3 regions of the Pseudomonas sp. GCM10022186 genome follow, and region 2 is predicted to be linked to each of the others. Evidence: predicted binding sites of a transcription regulator. Region 2 holds the regulator's gene; each other region holds the start of a gene.
The links. The regulator LexA, encoded in region 2, represses DNA repair genes until DNA is damaged. The targets are predictions, from matches to a motif close to CTGTNTNNNNANACAG.

Region 1 (6,768 bases), on a different contig from region 2:
GAGCGTGGCTTCGAGCTGGTCGACCACAATCTGGTGTTGTACGTGCGCAAGAAGAAGTAAGCGCAGCCTGTAGGAAAAAGGCGACCTCCGGGTCGCCTTTTTCGTTTTGGGGTGGAATCAGCCCTGGGCGCTGGCCACCATCTTGCGGGCGTGCGCCAGGGACTCTTCGGTGAGGTCGACGCCGCCCAGCATCCGCGCGATCTCTTCGATGCGCGGCGCCTCCAGCAGCTTGGCCACCGCCGTGCGGGTCTCTTCGGTGCCGCGTTCCTTGTGCACGAAGAGGTGGTGGTGGCCCTGGGCGGCCACCTGCGGCAAGTGGGTGACGGTGAGCACCTGGCCGCGTTCGCCCAGGCGGCGCAGCAGCTGGCCCACCACCTCGGCGGTGGGGCCGCCAATGCCCACATCCACTTCGTCGAAGACCAGGGTGGGCACCCGCGAGGTCTGTGCGGTAATCACCTGGATGGCCAGGCTGATGCGTGACAGCTCGCCGCCCGAGGCTACCTTGGCCAGGGTCTTGAGGGGCTGGCCCGGGTTGGCGCTGACGAGGAATTCCACCTGTTCCAGGCCCTGCTGTTGCGGTTCCTGTGCCTGGCTGGCCTGCAGTTGGATGCTGAAGCGCCCGCCGGGCATGCCCAGGCGCTGCATTTCTACCTGCACCGCACCGGCCAGTTGTTCGGCGGCCTCGCTGCGCAGTCTGCTCAGCTCAGTGGCCTTTTCCAGGTAATGGCGCTCGTAGGCGGCCAGCTCCTCGGCCAGGCGTTCGGCGGCTTCGTCGTCGGCGTTCAGGGCCTCCAGTTCTTCCAGCTGTCGCAGTTGCAGTTCGGCCAGGTCGCCCGGCTGGACCCGGTGCTTGCGCGCCAGGGTATAGATGGTGTCGAGGCGCTCCTCCAGCGCTTGCTGGCGCTCGGGGTCGGCGTCGAAATGGTCGAGGAAGCGGTTCAGTTCGCCCACGGCTTCCTCGACCTGGATCTGCGCGCTGGACAGCAGGTTGACCGCCTCGGCCAGGGCGCCGGGCTGGGAGTGGAAGGCGGTGATGCGGTTGAGGCTGGCGGTCAAGGCGCTGAGTACGTTGCCGGCATCGCTTTCGCTGCACATGTCGATGACCTGGCGGCAGGCGGCCAGCAGGCTTTCCGCATTGGTCAGGTTCTTGTGCTCCAGTTCCAGTTGTTCCAGCTCGTTCTCGCCCAGTGCGAGGTTTTCGAGTTCGTCCAGCTGGTAGCTCAGCAGCTGATGGCGAGCACGTTGTTCGTCGCCGGCGCGGGACAGGCGCTCCAGTTCCTGGCGGGTCTGCCGCCAGCGCTGGGCGGCCAGCTGCACCTGCCGGGCGAGCTCGCTGGCGCCGGCGAACTCGTCCAGCAAGCGACGATGGGTGTCGGCCTTGAGCAGTGACTGGTGCTCGTGCTGGCTGTGGATATCGATCAGCAGTTCGCCCAGGGTCTTGAGGTCGCTCTGGGGGCAGGGGCTGCCGTTTATATAGGCGCGGGTGCGGCCCTCGGCGGTGATGACGCGGCGCAGGATGCAGGGGCCGTCGTTGTCCAGGTCGCGCTCGGCCAGCCAGGCGCGGGCTTCGGGGATGTCGGCGACGTCGAAGCTGGCGAGGATATCCGCCTTGTCGGCGCCGGGGCGCACCACGCCGCTGTCGGCGCGGTCGCCCAGGGTCAGGCCGAGGGCGTCGAGCATGATCGATTTGCCGGCCCCGGTTTCGCCGGTGATCACGGACATGCCGCCCTCGAGCTCCAGGTCCAGGTGCTCGACGATGGCGTAGTTGTGGATCGACAGGTGTACCAGCATGGTGCGACTCCCGCGCTGAGTTGGCTGTGTATTTATACAGTGTTTGTTTTCTGGCTGACAATTGCCCCTCCCCCTTGAAGCGACAAAATGGCGGCCCCATATAGACGGACATATCAGCGGGTCTTTCCCGCAGCTGTCTTTTTATGAGGAGGAAGGCATGGCCGACGAACAGACCCTGGATACCCAGACCCCCGAAGCGAATTCCGCTGCTGAAGCCGCGTCCGGCGAAGACCTCGCTGCTCGCGTGCAGGTGCTGGAAGAGCAGCTGGCCGCGGCCCAGGATCAGTCGCTGCGCGTGGCCGCCGAGCTGCAGAACGTCCGCCGCCGCGCCGAGCAGGACGTGGAGAAGGCGCACAAGTTCGCCCTGGAGAAATTCGCCAATGACCTGCTGCCGGTCGTCGACAGCCTGGAGCGTGGCCTGGAGCTGACCAGCGCCACCGACGAGGCGATCAAGCCGGTGCGCGAGGGTATGGAACTGACCCTCAAGCTGTTCCACGACACCCTCAAGCGCTACCAGCTGGAAGCCGTGGACCCGCACGGTGCGCCCTTCAATCCGGAGCACCACCAGGCCATGGCCATGCAGGAAAGCGCCCACGTCGAGCCGGGTAGCGTGCTCAAGGTGTTCCAGAAGGGCTACCTGCTCAATGGTCGCCTGCTGCGCCCCGCCATGGTGGTGGTCAGCAAGGCGCCGAGCGAGGCGCCGCCGTCGATCGACGAGAAGGCTTGAAATCCGCCCTCGGGCCCCCATCTGTTAGTTCAAGCGTTTATTGCTGCCGCGGCCCGTTGAGCAGGGCCGCGGAGAATCCAAAGTTTCGGGAGAGAGAATATGGGCAAAATCATCGGTATCGACCTGGGGACCACCAACTCCTGCGTGGCCATCCTGGAAAACGGCAATGTCAAGGTGATCGAGAACGCCGAAGGCGCTCGCACCACGCCGTCCATCATCGCCTACACCAACGACGGCGAGACCCTGGTGGGTCAGTCCGCCAAGCGTCAGGCGGTGACCAACCCGCAGAACACCCTGTACGCCGTGAAGCGCCTGATCGGCCGTCGTTACGAAGAAGACGTCGTACAGAAAGACATCAAGATGGTTCCCTACAAGATCGCCAAGGCCGATAACGGTGACGCCTGGGTGGAAGTGAAGGGCCAGAAGATGGCACCGCCGCAGATTTCCGCGGAAGTGCTGAAGAAGATGAAGAAGACCGCCGAAGACTACCTCGGCGAGCCGGTGACCGAAGCGGTGATCACCGTTCCGGCCTACTTCAACGACAGCCAGCGCCAGGCTACCAAGGACGCCGGCCGCATCGCCGGCCTGGACGTCAAGCGCATCATCAACGAACCGACCGCGGCTGCGCTGGCCTATGGCATGGACAAGGCCAAGGGCGACCACACCGTGATCGTCTATGACCTGGGCGGCGGTACCTTCGACGTGTCGGTGATCGAGATCGCCGAAGTCGATGGCGAGCACCAGTTCGAAGTGCTGGCCACCAACGGCGACACCTTCCTGGGTGGCGAAGACTTCGACCTGCGCCTGATCGACTACCTCGTCGACGAGTTCAAGAAGGAATCCGGCATGGACCTCAAGGGTGACCCCCTGGCCATGCAGCGCCTGAAGGAAGCTGCCGAGAAGGCGAAGATCGAGCTGTCCTCCGCCCAGCAGACCGACGTCAACCTGCCGTACATCACCGCAGACCAGACCGGTCCGAAGCACCTGAACGTGAAGATTTCCCGCGCCAAGCTGGAAGCCCTGGTGGAAGACCTGGTCGCCCGTACCATCGAGCCCTGCCGCATCGCCCTGAAGGACGCCGGCCTGGACGTGTCCGACATCCAGGAAGTCATCCTGGTCGGCGGCCAGACCCGTATGCCGCTGGTGCAGAAGCAGGTAGCCGACTTCTTCGGCAAGGAGCCGCGCAAGGACGTCAACCCGGACGAGGCCGTGGCCATCGGTGCCGCCATCCAGGGCGCCGTACTGGCAGGTGACGTGAAGGACGTGCTGCTGCTCGACGTATCCCCGCTGACTCTCGGTATCGAGACCTTGGGTGGCGTGATGACCGCGCTGATCGAAAAGAACACCACCATCCCGACCAAGAAGTCGCAGGTGTTCTCCACCGCCGACGACAACCAGTCCGCCGTGACCATTCACGTGCTGCAGGGCGAGCGCAAGCAGGCCTCGCAGAACAAGTCCCTGGGCAAGTTCGACCTGGCCGAGATTCCGCCGGCTCCGCGTGGCGTGCCGCAGATCGAAGTGACCTTCGACATCGATGCCAACGGTATCCTGCACGTCGGTGCGAAGGACAAGGCCACTGGCAAGCAGCAGTCCATCGTGATCAAGGCCAACTCCGGCCTGTCCGAGGAAGAAATCCAGCAGATGGTGCGCGACGCCGAGGCCAATGCCGAGGAAGACCGCAAGTTCGAGGAACTGGCCGCTGCCCGCAACCAGGGTGACGCGCTGGTCCACGCCACTCGCAAGATGATCACCGAGGCTGGCGACAAGGCCACCGCCGAGGAGAAGGCCGCCATCGAGAAGGCGCTGGGCGAGCTGGAAGTCGCTGTGAAGGGTGACGACAAGGCTGAAATCGAAGCCAAGATGAACGCCCTGTCCCAGGCTTCCACCCCGCTGGCGCAGAAGATGTACGCCGACCAGGCCCAGGCCGGTGAGCAGCCGCAGGGCGCCACCGCGGACAAGGCTTCCGACGATGCCGTCGACGCCGAGTTCGAAGAGGTCAAGGAAAACAAGTAAGTGTCACGCTTGCTTCCGCCCCAGCGTGCGGGGCTAGACGCCCCGTACGCCTGATCCGCCACGCGGGAGCTTGCTCCCGCGTTGGCGTGTCTGGGGCTGGTGAATTCGAGAGTGCAGGAAACTATGGCTAAACGTGACTTTTACGAAATCCTCGGTGTCGAGCGCGGCGCCAGCGAGGCCGAGCTGAAGAAGGCCTACCGCCGCCTCGCCATGAAGTACCACCCGGACCGTAACCCGGGCGACAAGGCTGCGGAAGAAAAATTCAAGGAGGCCAACGAGGCCTACGAAATTCTCTCCGATGCCAGCAAGCGCACGGCCTACGACCAGTATGGCCACGCTGGCGTGGACCCGCAGATGGGGGCGGGCGCTGGTGCCGGTTTCGGCGGGGCCAGTTTCTCCGACATTTTCGGCGATGTGTTCAGCGATTTCTTCGGTGGCCAGCGTGGCGGCCAGCGCGGCGGTCCGCAGCGCGGCAGCGACCTGCGCTACACCCTCGAGCTGGACCTGGAAGAGGCTGTGCGCGGCACCACGGTCACCATCCGTGTGCCGACGCTGGTCAACTGCAAGACCTGCGACGGCTCGGGTGCGAAGAAGGGAACCAGCCCGGTCACCTGCACCACCTGTGGCGGTATCGGCCAGGTGCGCATGCAGCAGGGCTTCTTCTCGGTGCAGCAGACCTGCCCGCGTTGCCACGGCAGCGGCAAGATGATCAGCGACCCCTGTGGCAGCTGCCATGGGCAGGGGCGTGTGGAAGAGCACAAGACCCTGTCGGTGAAGGTGCCGGCCGGTGTCGATACCGGCGACCGCATCCGCCTCTCCGGTGAAGGCGAAGCTGGTGCCCTGGGTGGCCCGCCCGGCGACCTCTACGTGGTGGTCAATGTACGCGAGCACCCGATCTTCCAGCGCGATGGCAAGCACCTCTACTGCGAAGTGCCGATCAGTTTCGCTGACGCGGCCCTCGGCGGCGAGCTGGAAGTGCCGACCTTGGACGGCCGGGTCAAGCTGAAGATTCCGGAGGCGACCCAGACCGGCAAGCTGTTCCGTCTGCGCGGCAAGGGCGTGGCGCCGGTGCGTGGCGGTGGCGCGGGGGACCTGATGTGCCGGGTGGTGGTGGAAACGCCGGTCAACCTGGACAAGCGCCAGCGCGAACTGCTCGACGAGTTTCGCAAGACGCTGCAGAGCGATGGTTCCCATTCGCCCAAGGCCAGCAGCTGGTTTGAAGGCATGAAGCGTTTCTTCGGCGATCTCTAATCAGTGAGCTGGAAGCTGGAAGCTGGAGGCCTGAAGTGCCCCGGCTTTCGCTTCCAGCTTCAGGCTTCCAGCTTGGAGCTTTCTTTTATGCGACGTATTGCTGTGATGGGCGCCGCCGGGCGCATGGGCAAGAACCTGATCGAGGCGGTACAGCAGGCGCAGGGCGCCGGCCTGACCGCAGCCATCGATCGTCCGGACAGCACCCTGGTCGGCGCCGACGCCGGTGAGCTGGCGGCCCTGGGCCGCATCGGCGTGCCGCTGTCCGGAGACCTGGCCAAGGTGGTCGACGAGTTCGACGTGCTGATCGACTTCACCCACCCCTCGGTGACCCTGAAGAACCTGGAAGTCTGCCGCCAGGCCGGCAAGGCCATGGTGATCGGCACCACCGGCTTCTCCGCGGAAGAGAAGGCCCTGCTGGCGAGCGCTGCCAGGGAGATTCCCATCGTCTTCGCTGCCAACTTCAGCGTCGGTGTGAACCTCTGCCTCAAGTTGCTGGATACCGCCGCCCGCGTATTGGGTGACGAGGTGGACATCGAGATCATCGAAGCCCATCACCGCCACAAGGTGGATGCGCCGTCCGGTACCGCGCTGCGCATGGGTGAGGTGGTGGCCGATGCCCTGGGGCGCGACCTGTCGAAGGTGGCCGTATATGGCCGCGAAGGCCAGACCGGCGCCCGCGCCCGCGAGACCATCGGCTTCGCCACCGTGCGCGCAGGTGACGTGGTGGGCGATCACACCGTCTTGTTTGCGGCGGAGGGCGAGCGCGTGGAAATCACCCACAAGGCGTCCAGTCGCATGACCTTCGCCCGCGGTGCGGTACGTGCGGCTCTCTGGCTGGAAGGCCAGGAAGCCGGCCTTTACGACATGCAGGATGTGCTCGGACTGCGTTGATATGCCGAATGGAATGTCTTTCGGGTGGACCGAAATGACGCATTCCTATAAACTGCAGCTTTAGTGTGTCCACTAAAAGTTACGCAGAAATGGCT
Region 2 (6,768 bases):
CATGTTCACCGAGACAGTCCAGGTGGATGGCGAGCAGATCGCGCGCTTCGCCCTGGTGAGCGCCGAGCCAAACCCCTTCCCGCAGCCCTGACGGCTGTGGCCGCGGCCGGGGGCGCGCTTGACCGCGCCGCGCTGGCCACTATATATAGCGGTGCCGCGACAGGCGGCTCTCGCCTTTTACATTTTTCATTCAGGAACACACCGATCCATGGGCAAATCGCTGGTCATCGTGGAATCCCCGGCCAAGGCCAAGACCATCAACAAGTACCTGGGCAGCCAGTACGTGGTGAAGTCGAGCATCGGCCACATCCGTGACCTGCCTACCAGCGGTTCGGCCAGTGCGAGCAAGGAGCCGGCCAAGCGGGGCAAGACCGCGTCCGAAGCTCCGGCCCTGTCCGCCAAGGAAAAGGCCAAGCGCCAGCTGGTCGCGCGTATGGGCGTCGACCCCGAGCATGGCTGGAAGGCCAAGTACGAGATCCTGCCCGGCAAGGAAAAGGTGATCGACGAACTGCGCCGCCTGGCCAAGGATGCCGACACCATCTACCTCGCAACCGACTTGGACCGCGAAGGGGAGGCCATCGCCTGGCACCTGCGGGAATCCATCGGTGGCGATGACAGCCGCTACAAGCGCGTGGTGTTCAACGAGATCACCAAGAAGGCCATCCAGGAGGCGTTCTCCCAGCCCGGCGACCTGGATATCAACCGCGTCAACGCCCAGCAGGCCCGCCGCTTCCTCGACCGCGTGGTGGGCTACATGGTCTCGCCGCTGCTCTGGCAGAAGATCGCCCGCGGCCTGTCCGCCGGCCGCGTGCAGTCGGTAGCGGTGAAGCTGGTGGTGGAGCGCGAGCGCGAGATCCGCGCCTTCGTGCCGGAAGAATACTGGGAAGTGCACGCTGACCTCGGGACCGCCAAGGGCGCCAAGGTGCGCTTCGAAGTGGCCCGCGAGAACGGCGAGGCCTTCAAGCCGCTGAACGAAGCCCAGGCCATGGCGGCCCTGGAGAAGCTCAAGGCCTCCAGCTACACCGTGGCCAAGCGCGAGGACAAACCGACCTCCAGCCGTCCGTCCGCGCCCTTCATCACCTCCACCCTGCAGCAGGCCGCGAGCAATCGCCTGGGCTTCGGGGTGAAGAAGACCATGATGATGGCCCAGCGTCTGTACGAGGCCGGCTACATCACCTACATGCGTACCGACTCGACCAACCTCTCGGCCGACGCCATCGGCATGGTGCGTGGCTTCATCGAGGGCGAGTTCGGCCAGAAGTACCTGCCGTCCAAGCCGAACGTCTATTCCAGCAAGGAAGGCGCCCAGGAGGCACACGAGGCGATCCGCCCGTCCGACGTCAACCTCAAGCCGACCCAGCTGTCCGGCATGGAGCGCGATGCCGAGCGCCTGTACGACCTGATCTGGCGCCAGTTCGTCGCCTGCCAGATGCCGCCGGCCGAGTACCTGTCCACCAACGTCAGCGTCAGCGCCGGCGGCTTCGAACTGCGCGCCAAGGGCCGTATCCTCAAGTTCGACGGTTACACCCGCGTCCTGCCGCAGCAGAGCAAGCCGGGCGAAGACGACGTGCTGCCGGAAATGAGCGAAGGCGAGTTGCTCAAGCTGCTCAAGCTCGAGCCCAGCCAGCACTTCACCAAGCCGCCGGCGCGCTACTCCGAGGCCAGTCTGGTCAAGGAACTGGAAAAGCGCGGTATCGGCCGCCCGTCCACCTATGCGGCGATCATCTCCACCATCCAGGAGCGTGGCTACGTGACGGTGCACAACCGTCGCTTCTACGCGGAGAAGATGGGTGACATCGTCACCGAGCGCCTCAACGAAAGCTTCGCCAACCTGATGGATTACGGCTTCACCGCCGGCATGGAAGAGCACCTGGACGATGTGGCCCAGGGTGAGCGCGACTGGAAGCACCTGCTGGACGAGTTCTACGGCGACTTCAAGAAGAAACTGGAGCTGGCCGAGGGTGCCGACAAGGGTATGCGCGCCAACCAGCCGACCCTGACCGACATCCCCTGCCGCGAGTGCGGTCGTCCGATGATGATCCGTACCGCCTCCACCGGCGTGTTCCTCGGCTGCTCGGGCTACAGCCTGCCGCCGAAGGAGCGCTGCAAGGCCACCATCAACCTGGTGCCGGGCGACGAGATCGCCGCGGACGACGAAGGCGAGTCCGAATCCCGCGTGCTGCGTGGCAAGCACCGCTGCCCGATCTGCTCCACCGCCATGGATGCCTACCTGCTGGACGAGACCCGCAAGCTGCACATCTGCGGCAACAACCCGGATTGCTCGGGTTACGAGATCGAGCAGGGCCAGTACCGCATCAAGGGCTATGAAGGCCCGAGCCTGGAGTGCGACAAGTGCGGCAGCGAGATGCAGCTGAAGACCGGTCGTTTCGGCAAGTTCTTCGGCTGCACCAACGCCAGTTGCAAGAACACCCGCAAGCTGCTGAAAAGCGGCGAGGCAGCGCCGCCTAAGATCGATCCGATCCGCATGCCCGAGCTGAAGTGCGAGAAGGTCGATGATGTCTACGTGCTGCGCGATGGCGCTTCCGGCCTGTTCCTGGCCGCCAGCCAGTTCCCGAAGAACCGCGAGACCCGCGCGCCGCTGGTGCAGGAACTGATCCCGCACAAGGACGAGCTGGATGCCAAGTACCATTACCTGCTCGATGCGCCCAGGAAAGACCCCGAAGGGCGTCCGGCGGTGATCCGCTTCAGCCGCAAGACCAAGGAGCAGTACGTGCAGACCGAGGTCGACGGCAAGCCCACCGGCTGGCGCGCCTTCTACGACGGCGGCAAGTGGAAGGTCGAAGACAAGCGCTGATCGACTGCTGCGCGCCCGGCTGCGGGCGCGCATACTACTGCCCGAGTCACCTGTGGAGGGCGCCCTCATGGCCCATGAGCTTTACACCCGCACCAATCAGAAACTCTTCTTCGCCGGCCTGTCGCTGGAGTCCTGGCGCAAGGCGGAAGAGGGCAGGGCGATGAACGCCCAGGCACTGGTGCAGTCCGAACGCGAAGCGTCGCTCTTCCACCTCTATGGCGCCTTGCTCGGCCTGTGTCACGAAATCGCCGGTTACTACCGCTTGTCCGAGGCCGGTGCGCCGCGCGTCGAAATGCTGCTGACTCCGGAAGTGCTGGCTGCGGCACCCAGTCCGGAACTGGCCGAGCTGGTGGAAATGGCCCAGCAACGGGAAACCTGGCTGGCCGAACTGCTCGCCGCGTACCGTGGACTCTTCCAGCCGCCCCAGGCGCCGAAACAGGCCAAGGTCGACCCGACCCTGCCGCTGATCACCGCGGTCAGCGTGGAAGAGGAAGTTGTGCCACTGTCCCAGGAAACCCTGGAGTCCTGGCGGCAGAACCTGAAATCCCTGGCGCTACGTTTCCGGGAAACCCTGAGCGAGTGCTGATTTGATCGACGGGCTAGGGCGTGCTGGCGGCTGGCTGCTACAATAGCCGCCTTTCGTGGAGATCTGAGCTATGCCTACGTCCTTTCTGGAAATAGTCGAACTGCCTGACGGGCGCATCATCCTGCGCCGGGCCGAGGACGAGGAGGCGTTGGTAACGCTGGACTTCTCCTCCGATGCCAAGGCCTTCCTCCAGGGGCATCATCTGGAGGTCGCCAAGGCCATGCTGAATGTCGGCGTGCAAATGGCCGGTCGCCTGGCCGAAGGCGATATGGGCCACGACGAAGGTCCGCGCGTCCTGCATTGAGGCCTGGAGCCGAATCTTCCGCTGATTCGGTTACCGTCTGATGTCACTCGGCGCAAGTCGTGCCCAGCGCTTGCAGCTCTTCAGCCCAGCAGAATGTTCAGGCTTTGCGCGCCGCCCTGGCGTGCCGCCTGGGCGAGTTGGCGCTTGGCCTTCTGCCCCAGATGCAGCCAGCTCACCACCGTGTGGCTGCGGCCGAGGCGTAGCGCTTCGCAGGCCAGTTCCAGGGCGCTCTGCTCGCCCCGCGGTTGCAGGAGCAGGATGCGTTCGCGATTCAGCCCGGAGTCACGCAGCCAGTCACGGGTAAGGCCGGCAGGGGCGCCGATCAGTGTCAGCCAGCGCGCATCCTGCTCTTCGCTCAGCTCCCGGAGCACGGAGGCCAGCAGGTTCCGGCAGTGCCCGGTGGCGCCACGCAGCGACAGTTCGCTGAAGGCTTCCGGTTCTTCCTGGCGGGGTTCTTCCACCACATCGGTCAGCATCGGTACCACGGGGTTTGCCAGGATGGCATCGTGGAACAGAGGGAGCTGGGACCGACCAAGGGACTGCGGGAACTGCATAAGGCCTCCTTTAGCGGCGGATCACGCCGACACTCAAACCTTCTATCACCAGATCCTGTTCATCCAGGTTCACCTCGATGGGGGCGAACTCGGCGTTCTCGGCGATCAGCCAGACCCTGTCGCCATCGCGCTTGAAGCGCTTGACGGTGACCTCGTCACCGAGGCGGGCCACCACCACCTGGCCATTGCGCGCTTCGCGGGTGCTGTGCACGGCGAGCAGGTCGCCGTCGTAGATGCCGATGTCCTTCATGGACATGCCGCGAACGCGAAGCAGATAGTCGGCGCGGGGATGGAAGAAATCGGGGTTGATGCGGCAGGATTCCTCGATGTTCTGCTGGGCGAGGATCGGGGCGCCGGCCGCGACCCGGCCGATTACCGGCAGGCCGTCCTCATCGTTGGCGCCGGGCTCGAAACCGGGGATGCGTATGCCGCGGGATGCGCCGGGTGTCATCTCGATGGCGCCCTTGCGGGCCAGGGCCTTGAGGTGTTCCTCGGCGGCGTTGGGTGACTTGAAGCCGAGCTCCTGGGCGATTTCCGCGCGGGTCGGGGGGAAGCCGTTGTCTTCAAGGCAGCGCTTGATGAATGCGAGAATCTCGGCTTGGCGGGGCGTCAGTTTCAGCATGGCGGCGCTCTGTCTTTTTATACAGTGACTGGGATTATATACAGTGCCGAGGCCTTGGCAATGCTTCTTTTTCCCGGGCGGGTCGAGTCGCGGGCAGGGCTGGCACGTTTCGCCTCGCCATTGCTTGGGTGGAAGTGACTGCTGCGTCGGATTATGGTGTGTTCGGCTTGACAAGCCGGCCGGCTGAAACGTATGTTTCAAACGAGTGTTTGTCAGGCGGAGGAGCCATGGCCCAGTCGGAAACCGTTGAACGCATTCTGGATGCTGCGGAACAGCTGTTCGCGGAAAAAGGCTTCGCCGAGACTTCGTTGCGCCTGATCACCAGCAAGGCTGGGGTCAATCTGGCAGCGGTGAACTATCACTTCGGCTCGAAGAAGGCGCTGATCCAGGCGGTCTTCTCGCGCTTCCTCGGTCCTTTCTGCCAGAGCCTGGAACGTGAACTCGATCGTCGTCAGGCCAAGGCGGAGAGCAAGGCCAGCCTCGAGGAGCTGCTGGAAATGCTCGTCGAACAGGCCCTGGCGGTAAAGCCCCGCAGCGGCAACGACCTGTCGATTTTCATGCGTCTGCTCGGTCTCGCATTCAGTCAGAGCCAGGGCCACTTGCGCAAGTACCTTGAAGAGGTTTATGGCAAGGTTTTCCGCCGCTACATGCTGCTGGTTAACGAATCCGCGCCGCGTGTGCCGCCGCTCGAACTCTTCTGGCGGGTGCACTTCATGCTCGGCGCCGCGGCCTTCAGCATGTCCGGCATCAAGGCGCTGCGCGCCATGGCGGAGACCGATTTCGGCGTGAACACTTCGATCGAACAGGTCATGCGCCTGATGGTGCCCTTCCTCGCCGCCGGCATGCGCGCCGAGACCGGGGTCACCGACGAAGTCCTGGCCAAGGCTGTGCTAAAGCCTCGCAACAAGGCGCCTGCCGCCCCGGCCAAGGCGTAAAACGATGGGCGCGAGCGGGCTGATCGGCTAAGCTTGCGGCCCATGCAAAACCTCGATCTTCTGCATATCTCCATCGCCGACCAGCAGCTCTACGGCTTCGCCGAAGGGCGGCTGGTACTGCGCATGTCCGTGTCCACCGCCCTGAAGGGCGTGGGCGAAACCAATGGCTCCAACTGCACGCCCCGTGGTCTGCACCAGGTGCGCGCGCGGATAGGCGATGGCCTGCCCCTGGGGGCGGTGCTGCGCGGTCGGCGCTGGACCGGGGAAGTCTGGAGCGCCGAGCTGCACGAGCGTTTCCCGGGGCGGGACTGGATTCTCAGCCGGATCCTCTGGCTGAGCGGCTGCGAACCCGGCCGCAATCGCCTCGGCAACGTGGACAGCTTCCGCCGCTACATCTACCTGCACGGCACGCCGGACACCGAACCCATGGGCGTGCCCCGTTCCCATGGGTGCATTCGTCTGCGCAATGCCGACGTGCTGGAACTCTTCGACCGGGTACCCGTCCACTGTGCGGTACGCATAGACGAAGCGCCGTGCCCGGCCTGGGCGGCGGCAGAACTCTCGTAAGGAATTTCAATGCAAGGCTCCCTGATGCTGGATATCGGTGGCACCTGGCTGACCGCCGAGGATCGGCAGATCCTCCGTCAGCCGGAAGTCGCCGGCCTGATCATCTTCGCTCGCAACATCGAAAGCCCGCGCCAGGTGCGCGAACTCTGCGCGTCCATTCGCGCCGTGCGCCCCGACCTGATCCTCGCCGTCGACCAGGAGGGCGGGCGGGTGCAGCGTCTGCGCCAGGGCTTCCTGCGACTGCCCGCCATGCGCGCGCTGGCCGACAATGACAATGCCGAGCAACTGGCCGAGCAGTGTGGCTGGCTGATGGCCACCGAAGTGCTGGCCGTGGGGCTGGATATCAGCTTTGCGCCGGTGCTGGACCTCGACCATCAACGCAGCG
Region 3 (6,768 bases), on a different contig from region 2:
GAGGTCATGCAGGCGGCGGGCGATCAGGTGGCGCACGCCCTCCACCGATTCCAGCCGGCCGTCCACCTGCAGCAGCCGCGAGCCCACCAGCACGCGGCGCTGGCGCTCGGCGAGATCGTTCCAGACCACCACATTGACCATGCCGTGTTCGTCTTCCAGGGTGACGAAGATCACCCCACTGGCGGTCTGCGGTCGCTGCCGCCCCACCACCAGACCGGCGACGCTGACCTGCCGTCCGTGTTCCACCGCCAGCAGCTCCCGTGAGCTGCGGCAGCGCCGCTTGCGCAGGTCGCCGCGCAACATGGCGATGGGGTGCGGCCCGAGGGTGGTGCCCAGGGTGGCGTAGTCGGTGAGCATGTCTTCGCCCACGCTGGGCAGCGGCAGGGCCACCTGGGCTTCGTCCTGTTCCGGCAGGCCGGCGAAGAGCGGCGCCTGCACCTCCACCCCGGCCACGGCCCAACGCGCCCGGTGGCGGTGTCCGGCCAACCCGCGCAGGGCACCGGAGTCGGCCAGCAGTTCGCGGGCGCGGGCATCCAGGCAGGCGCGCCGACAGAGGTCGCCGACGCTGGCGAAGACCGCCGCCTGCCGCGCCGCCTCGATGTGCCGCGCATCCTCCTCGCGAAAACCACGCACCATGCGCAGCCCCAGGCGAATGGCCAGCTCGCTGCCCTGCCCCACCGGCTCCAGGGAACAATCCCAGTCCGAGTGCCGCACATCCACCGGGCGCACCGCAAGGCCGTGGCGGCGGGCATCCTGCAGTACCTGGTCAGGGCTGTAGAAGCCCATGGGCCAGCTGTTGATCAGGGCGCAGGCGAAGGCCGCCGGTTCGTGGCATTTCAGCCAGCTGCTGGCGTAGGTGAGCAAGGCGAAACTGGCCGCGTGGGATTCGGGAAAGCCGTAACTGCCGAAGCCCTTGATCTGTTCGAAGATCTGCTCGATGAAGGTCGGTTCATACCCCTTGGCGAGCATGCGCGAAGTCAGCCGCTGGCGATGGTGCTCCAACCCACCGTGGCGCTTCCAGGCCGCCATGTTACGGCGCAGCTCGTCGGCTTCGCCGGGGGTATAGTCGGCGGCGACCATGGCCAGCTGCATCACCTGCTCCTGGAACAGCGGTACCCCCAGGGTGCGTTCGAACACGGGGACCAGTTCCTCGGAGGGATACTCCACCTCCTCGATCCTGTTACGTCGGCGCAGGTAGGGATGGACCATGTTGCCCTGGATGGGCCCCGGCCGGACGATGGCGACCTGGATCACCAGGTCGTAGAAGGTCCTGGGCCTGAGCCGCGGCAGCATGGACATCTGCGCCCGCGACTCGATCTGGAACACACCGATGGTGTCGGCGCGGCTGATCATGTCGTAGGTCGCCCGGTCCTCCCGGGGCAGGGTCGCCAGGGTCCAGCGGGTGCCGCGATAGCGCTCGATCAGGGCGAAGCAGCGGCGCAGCGCGCTGAGCATCCCCAGGGCCAGCACATCCACCTTGAGCAGCCCCACCAGGTCGAGGTCGTCCTTGTCCCACTGGATCACGGTGCGTTCGGCCATGCTGGCGTTTTCCACCGGCACCAGGCTGTCCAGCGGCGTTTCGGAAATCACGAAGCCGCCGGGGTGCTGCGACAGGTGACGGGGAAAGCCGATCAGTTCGCCGGTCAGCGCCAGCACCCGGCGCAGCACCGGGCTGTCCGGGTCGAAGCCCACCTCGCGCAGGCGCTCCGCCGCTGGGGCCTGGTCGCTCCAGCTGCCACAGCAGTCGGCCAGGGCATTGACCTGGTCCGGCGGCAGGCCGAGGGCCTTGGCCACATCGCGCACCGCGCCGGCGCCGTGATAAGTGCTGACCACCGCGGTGAGCGCCGCCCTGCCCCGCCCGTAGCGGCGGAACAGGTACTGGATCACCTCCTCGCGGCGTTCGTGCTCGAAGTCCACGTCTATATCCGGCGGCTCGTTGCGCTCCTTGGACATGAAGCGCTCGAACAGCATCTCGGTGTTCCCGCAGGGATTCAGCTCGGTGATGCCCAGGGCGAAGCACACCACCGAGTTGGCCGCCGAGCCACGTCCCTGGCAGAGGATGTCCTGGCTGCGGGCGAACTCGACGATATCGGCCACCGTGAGGAAGTAGCTCTCGTAGCCCAGCTCGGCGATCAGCGCCAGCTCCTTCTCCACCAGCGCCCGCGCGCTTTCCGGCACCGCCTCGGCCCAGCGCCGCCGCAGCCCCCGCTCGGTCAGCTCGCGCAACCAGGTGGTGGAGCTGTGGCCGTCCGGCACCAGTTCGCGGGGGTACTGGTAACTCAGCTCGCCCAGGTGGAAGGTGCAGCGACGGGCGATGCGCACCGACTCGGCGAGCAGCGCTGGCGGATAGAGGCCGGCCAGCACCTCGCGCTGACGCAGGTGGCGCTCGCCATTGGGGAAAAGCCGGTGACCGGCCTCGGCCACCGTGCAATGGTGGCGCACGGCGGTCATGCAGTCCTGCAGGGCGCGGCGGCCGCGGGCGTGCATATGTACATCCCCCGCCGCCACGGGCGCAATGCCGCAGCGTTCGGCCAGGGCCAGCAGGCGCGCCAGGCGGCCGGCGTCGTCCGGGCCCCGGTGCAGTTCCACCGCCAGCCACAGGCGCCCGGGAAAGCATCGGCGCAGCCAGGAAGCTTCGCGATCATCGTCATCAAAGTCGGGCACCCAGAGAGCCAGCAGGCCGTCCGCCGGTTCCGACAGGTCCTCCCGCAGCAGTCGATACCGGCCCTTCTCCGCCCGCCGTCGGGCCCGGGTGATGAGACGGCAGAGGTGCTGGTAGCCGGCCAGGTTTTCCACCAGCAGCACCAGCCTGGGGCCGCCTTCGACGCGCATCTCGCTGCCGATCACCAGAGGCAGCCCGGTCTTCTTGGCGGCCTGCCAGGCACGGACGATGCCGGCCAGGGTGCACTCATCGGTGATCGCCAGTGCCGCGTAGCCATGCAGTGCGGCGCGCTGGAACAGTTCGAGAGCGCTGGAGGCCCCACGCTGGAAGCTGAAGTTGGACAGGCAGTGCAGTTCGGCGTAGGCGCTCATGCGAACCAGCCGTGCAGCAGCAGCGGCCCCTCCCCGTTCACCGGACGAAAAGCCCAGCCGCGCTGGCCGCTGCGGGTTTCCACCAGGTAGTAGTCGCGGCGCACATCGCCACCGTCCCACCAGCCGGACTCGATGCGCTCGGGGCCGGCGAGGATGCGCAAGCCCACTTCCCGCAGGGGGTGCGGTTCACGCAGCAGCCAGCCGGGGCGCGGTGGCGCGGACTGGAGCGGCACCGGCGAGCCGACGGCGTCCAGCTGCCAGGCCCATTCGGGGCGGTGGTCGGCGCGCAGCGCGAGACTGTGCACGGCATCGTCTCCCAGGCGCGCGCGCAGACGCTCGCGCAGCTGTTCCCAGGGCAGGGATTGCTGCGGGCGCTCGTCGAACAGCTCGCGGCGTTCCGGCACGAAGGCCGGCAGGTCCCGCGCCTGCAGGCGGAAGGCACGCACCGGCGCCGGCACCTGCAACTGCTCCAGGCGCCCGCGGGCCAGCTCGAAGAGCATGGCCGCTTCGCGCTCGGCGCTGAGCAGGCCCACCGGCACCTGGGTGTCGTGGAGGTCGCGGTGTTCCAGATGCAGGACGAAACGCTGCACGCCGCTGTCACGGCTGGCGAGGAAGGCGGCCAGGTCGGCGGTGAGACGGCGCAGGGGGAAGAGCAGCGCCTGGAGGGACTCCACCTCGAAGTTCAGCTCGATGCGCAGGTCGAACTCGTCCGGCGGCCGGTAGCACTCCAGGGCCAGGGGCCGTTCGCCGAGCAGGGTGTCGAAGTGCTGCAGCACCTCGGCCGGAAAGCGCCGGGCCAGCGTCTCCCGCGGCAGCGCCAGCACCTGTTCCAGGTGGCGCAGGCCCATGCGGGCAAAGGCGGTGGCGGTTTCGCGCGCCAGGCCGGCGCGGTCCACCGGCATGCGCCCGAGGGCCTGGCGCAACTCATCCTGGTGCGTCACGGCCAGGCCGTCGTAGGCATTGGCCAGTATCCGTGCCGCCGCCGGATTGGGCGCCGCGACTATGCGATGGCGAAAGCCCAGGGCCGCCAGCTCCCGGCGCAGTCGCGCCTCGAAACGCGGCCAGGGGCCGAACAGGGCGAAGCTGGATTCCACCTCCAGCAGCAGGCATCGCGGGTAGCGCAGGCTGACCTGGGAACTGAAGCCATAGGCCCAGGCCGCGAGCAGTCGCTCCCAGCGCTCGACCTGCGCCGGGTCGTACTCCACCTGGGCGAAATCCCGGGTCAGGGCGTGGGCGGCAGTCAGTGACTGGCCAGGGCGCAGCCCCAGGGCCCTGGCTGCCGGGTTGAGGGCGCGCAGCACGCGGCGCTGCGCCGTGCCGGTCACCAGCGCCAGGGGCGCCTCGGGGTCGGGATGACCGCGCAGCACGCCATCCAGCGCCAGTTGCGGCAGCAGTATGCAGGCCCAGCGCATGGCGGCTTCACCGGGCCAGGGCGATGGGATTCGCCGGTGGCAGACCGCCCCGGCACTTGAGCACCCGCAATTGCGCCGGCAACCCGTCGACGGCGATGCGCAGGGACGCTGGCGAAGGGTTGAGGGCGGCATCCAGGGGGCGATAGGCAAAGGCCAGGGTCTGGCCGCTTTCCGCGGCCACCTGCAAGCGGCGCAAGGCGCGGTCGTCGGCCTGCTGCGGCCAGCAGAGCACCGCGCCGCAACTGCCGGAACGCAGGCACTGCTCGGCGGCCCAGAGCGCGTCGCGGCCGCTGGCCTCCACCAGCGCCAGCCAGCGCAGGTCGACGCCGGCGGCCTGCCAGGCCTGGGGATAGGGGATATGGGGCGGCGCCACCAGCACCACCCGCTCGGCACTGCCGGTCAGCCGCGCCAGGGTGGGCCAGAGCAGGCGCAACTCGCCGAGCCCCGCAGCCGCGACAAGGATTTCGCTGAGCGCGGCTTCAGGCCAGCCACCGCCGGGCAGGACCCTGTCCAGGGCGACGAGGCCGGTGGGCTGGTCGCTGCCGGCCGGCTGCGCGCCGGGCTGGCCCTTCCATACCCGCCGTTCGTTGAGCAGGGTGTCGAGGGCAACGACAGCGCCCATCACCTCGACCCATTGCCGGAAGAAAAAAACGGCAGCCCCGGGAAAGGGCTGCCGAAAGGGCCAGGAACAATCACCAAGGCCATCGGGGGAAATCCTACGGATACTGTATTTATATACAGTAAATCGCGCTACCTGCTCCGCGTCAATCCGGGAAGACGGAAGGCCGTCCCCCCGGCCAGCGCCCTCAACTGAAGCTCAGGGTGCGTTCCGACTCATCCAGGCGTTCCAGCAGCACGGCCCGGGTCGCATCCCGCAACCTGATCGACTCCGGCCAGCCCGGCCCCTCCGCCAGCAGAGGCGCGCAGACACTGACATGGATCGCCCCACGGAGCGGGAACCACTGGCCATCGCGCAGCACCGTGCGGGTGCCACGGATCGCCACCGGCAGCAAGGGAACAGCGGTATTGGCGGCCAGCACGAAGGCGCCCATGTGGAAGGCACGCAAACCCGGTTCACGGGTGAAGGTGCCCTCCGGGAAGAACAGCAACGACTGGCCGGCCCGCAGCGCCCGCTCCAGGGCCTCGCTGTCGGCCACACTGCGTTGCAGGTCGAAGCGTTCGACGAACAGCGCGCCGAGCTTGCGCAGGAACAGGCTGGGGATCCACTGGCCCGCCAGTTCGCGCTTGGCGACGAAAGCGAACCGCGGCGGCAGCGCGGCGCAGAGGATGACCCCATCGAGATAGCTCGCATGGTTGGCGGCCAGCACGCAGGCCCCCTCCCCCGGCAGATGTTCCAGCCCTTCGACGCTGAACGGCACCCCGGCCAGGCGGATGAACAACCGTGCCGCCCAATGCACGAAGGTGCGGCACCAGCGCCCCTGCGGCAGGATCGCAACGCCCAGCCAGGTCAGCGGCGTGACCAGCCAGAACAGCAGCCAGATATACACGGCATAGGAGAGGACGCGCGCGCCCTGCCAGCCACGGCCGAGATGCCCACGCATGGCCTGCGCCAGCAGGCGCAACACCTGGCGCCACGGGGCGAGGCGTGGCCGCCCCGCTTCACCGCGCTCGTACAGTTCACGGCAGGCGGCACGGCGAATCTTGCCGCTGGACGTCTTCAGCACGCTATGGGGAGGGACCAGGACGATATCGTCGGGGGGCACGCCAGCCAGGTCGACCAGTATGCGGTTGACCTCCTGGCGCAGGCGCTGCTGCGCCCCCTCCTCCTGCTCCTGGGCTTCCGCCATCACCACCAGGCGGTCGGTTCCGCTGGCCGCGTCGCGGCTGCCGAATACCGCGACACATCCCTTGCGCAGGCCCGGCAGGTTGCCGACCGCCGTCTCGACATCGTAGGGATAGAGATTGCGCCCGGCACGGATGATCAGGTCCTTGGCGCGGCCGGTGAGATAGACCTCGCCATCGGCCATGTAGGCGAGGTCGAGGGAGTCCATCCAGCCATCGCGCAGGACCCGGGCGGTTTCCTCCGGGGCGCGGTAATAACCCGAGGTGGTCGAAGGCCCGCTGAACTGCAGGTGACCTTCCCGGCGCTCGGGAAGTTCGACGCGGCGGTCGTCGACGATGCGAATCTGGTGTCCCGGCAGGGGGCGGCCGCAGGAGACGAAGCTGAGGGTGGCGCTATCGTCCGTCCCTGGCGCCAGTGCCTGGCCGCGAAGCTGGAATGCCTCGCGCTGCACCCGGTCGACCAGCGGCCCTCGGCCCAGGGGCGGGAAAGACACGCCCAGGGTGCCCTCGGCCAGGCCGA

Region 1: a site for LexA is predicted at 1,816-1,831, ahead of recN (DNA repair protein RecN). Genes of this name have one in related genera too.
Region 3: a site for LexA is predicted at 5,171-5,186, ahead of imuA (translesion DNA synthesis-associated protein ImuA). Genes of this name have one in related genera too.

Annotation. Positions count from the first base shown of each region.
Region 1 is NZ_JBHSOU010000044.1:405,979-412,746, forward strand. It holds gene fur (ferric iron uptake transcriptional regulator) at 1-60, shown strand, start outside; gene recN (DNA repair protein RecN) at 118-1,791, opposite strand; gene grpE (nucleotide exchange factor GrpE) at 1,949-2,518, shown strand; gene dnaK (molecular chaperone DnaK) at 2,618-4,531, shown strand; gene dnaJ (molecular chaperone DnaJ) at 4,655-5,782, shown strand; gene dapB (4-hydroxy-tetrahydrodipicolinate reductase) at 5,870-6,673, shown strand.
Region 2 is NZ_JBHSOU010000066.1:292,646-299,413, forward strand. It holds gene ACFPU0_RS24560 (DUF1653 domain-containing protein) at 1-91, shown strand, start outside; gene topA (type I DNA topoisomerase) at 209-2,815, shown strand; gene ACFPU0_RS24570 (DUF6586 family protein) at 2,883-3,401, shown strand; gene ACFPU0_RS24575 (hypothetical protein) at 3,472-3,705, shown strand; gene sulA (SOS-induced cell division inhibitor SulA) at 3,786-4,259, opposite strand; gene lexA (transcriptional repressor LexA) at 4,270-4,881, opposite strand; gene ACFPU0_RS24590 (TetR/AcrR family transcriptional regulator) at 5,109-5,816, shown strand; gene ACFPU0_RS24595 (L,D-transpeptidase family protein) at 5,859-6,383, shown strand; gene nagZ (beta-N-acetylhexosaminidase) at 6,393-6,768, shown strand, end outside.
Region 3 is NZ_JBHSOU010000063.1:62,181-68,948, forward strand. It holds gene ACFPU0_RS21340 (error-prone DNA polymerase) at 1-3,033, opposite strand, end outside; gene ACFPU0_RS21345 (Y-family DNA polymerase) at 3,030-4,445, opposite strand; gene imuA (translesion DNA synthesis-associated protein ImuA) at 4,453-5,067, opposite strand; gene ACFPU0_RS21355 (AMP-binding protein) at 5,252-6,768, opposite strand, start outside.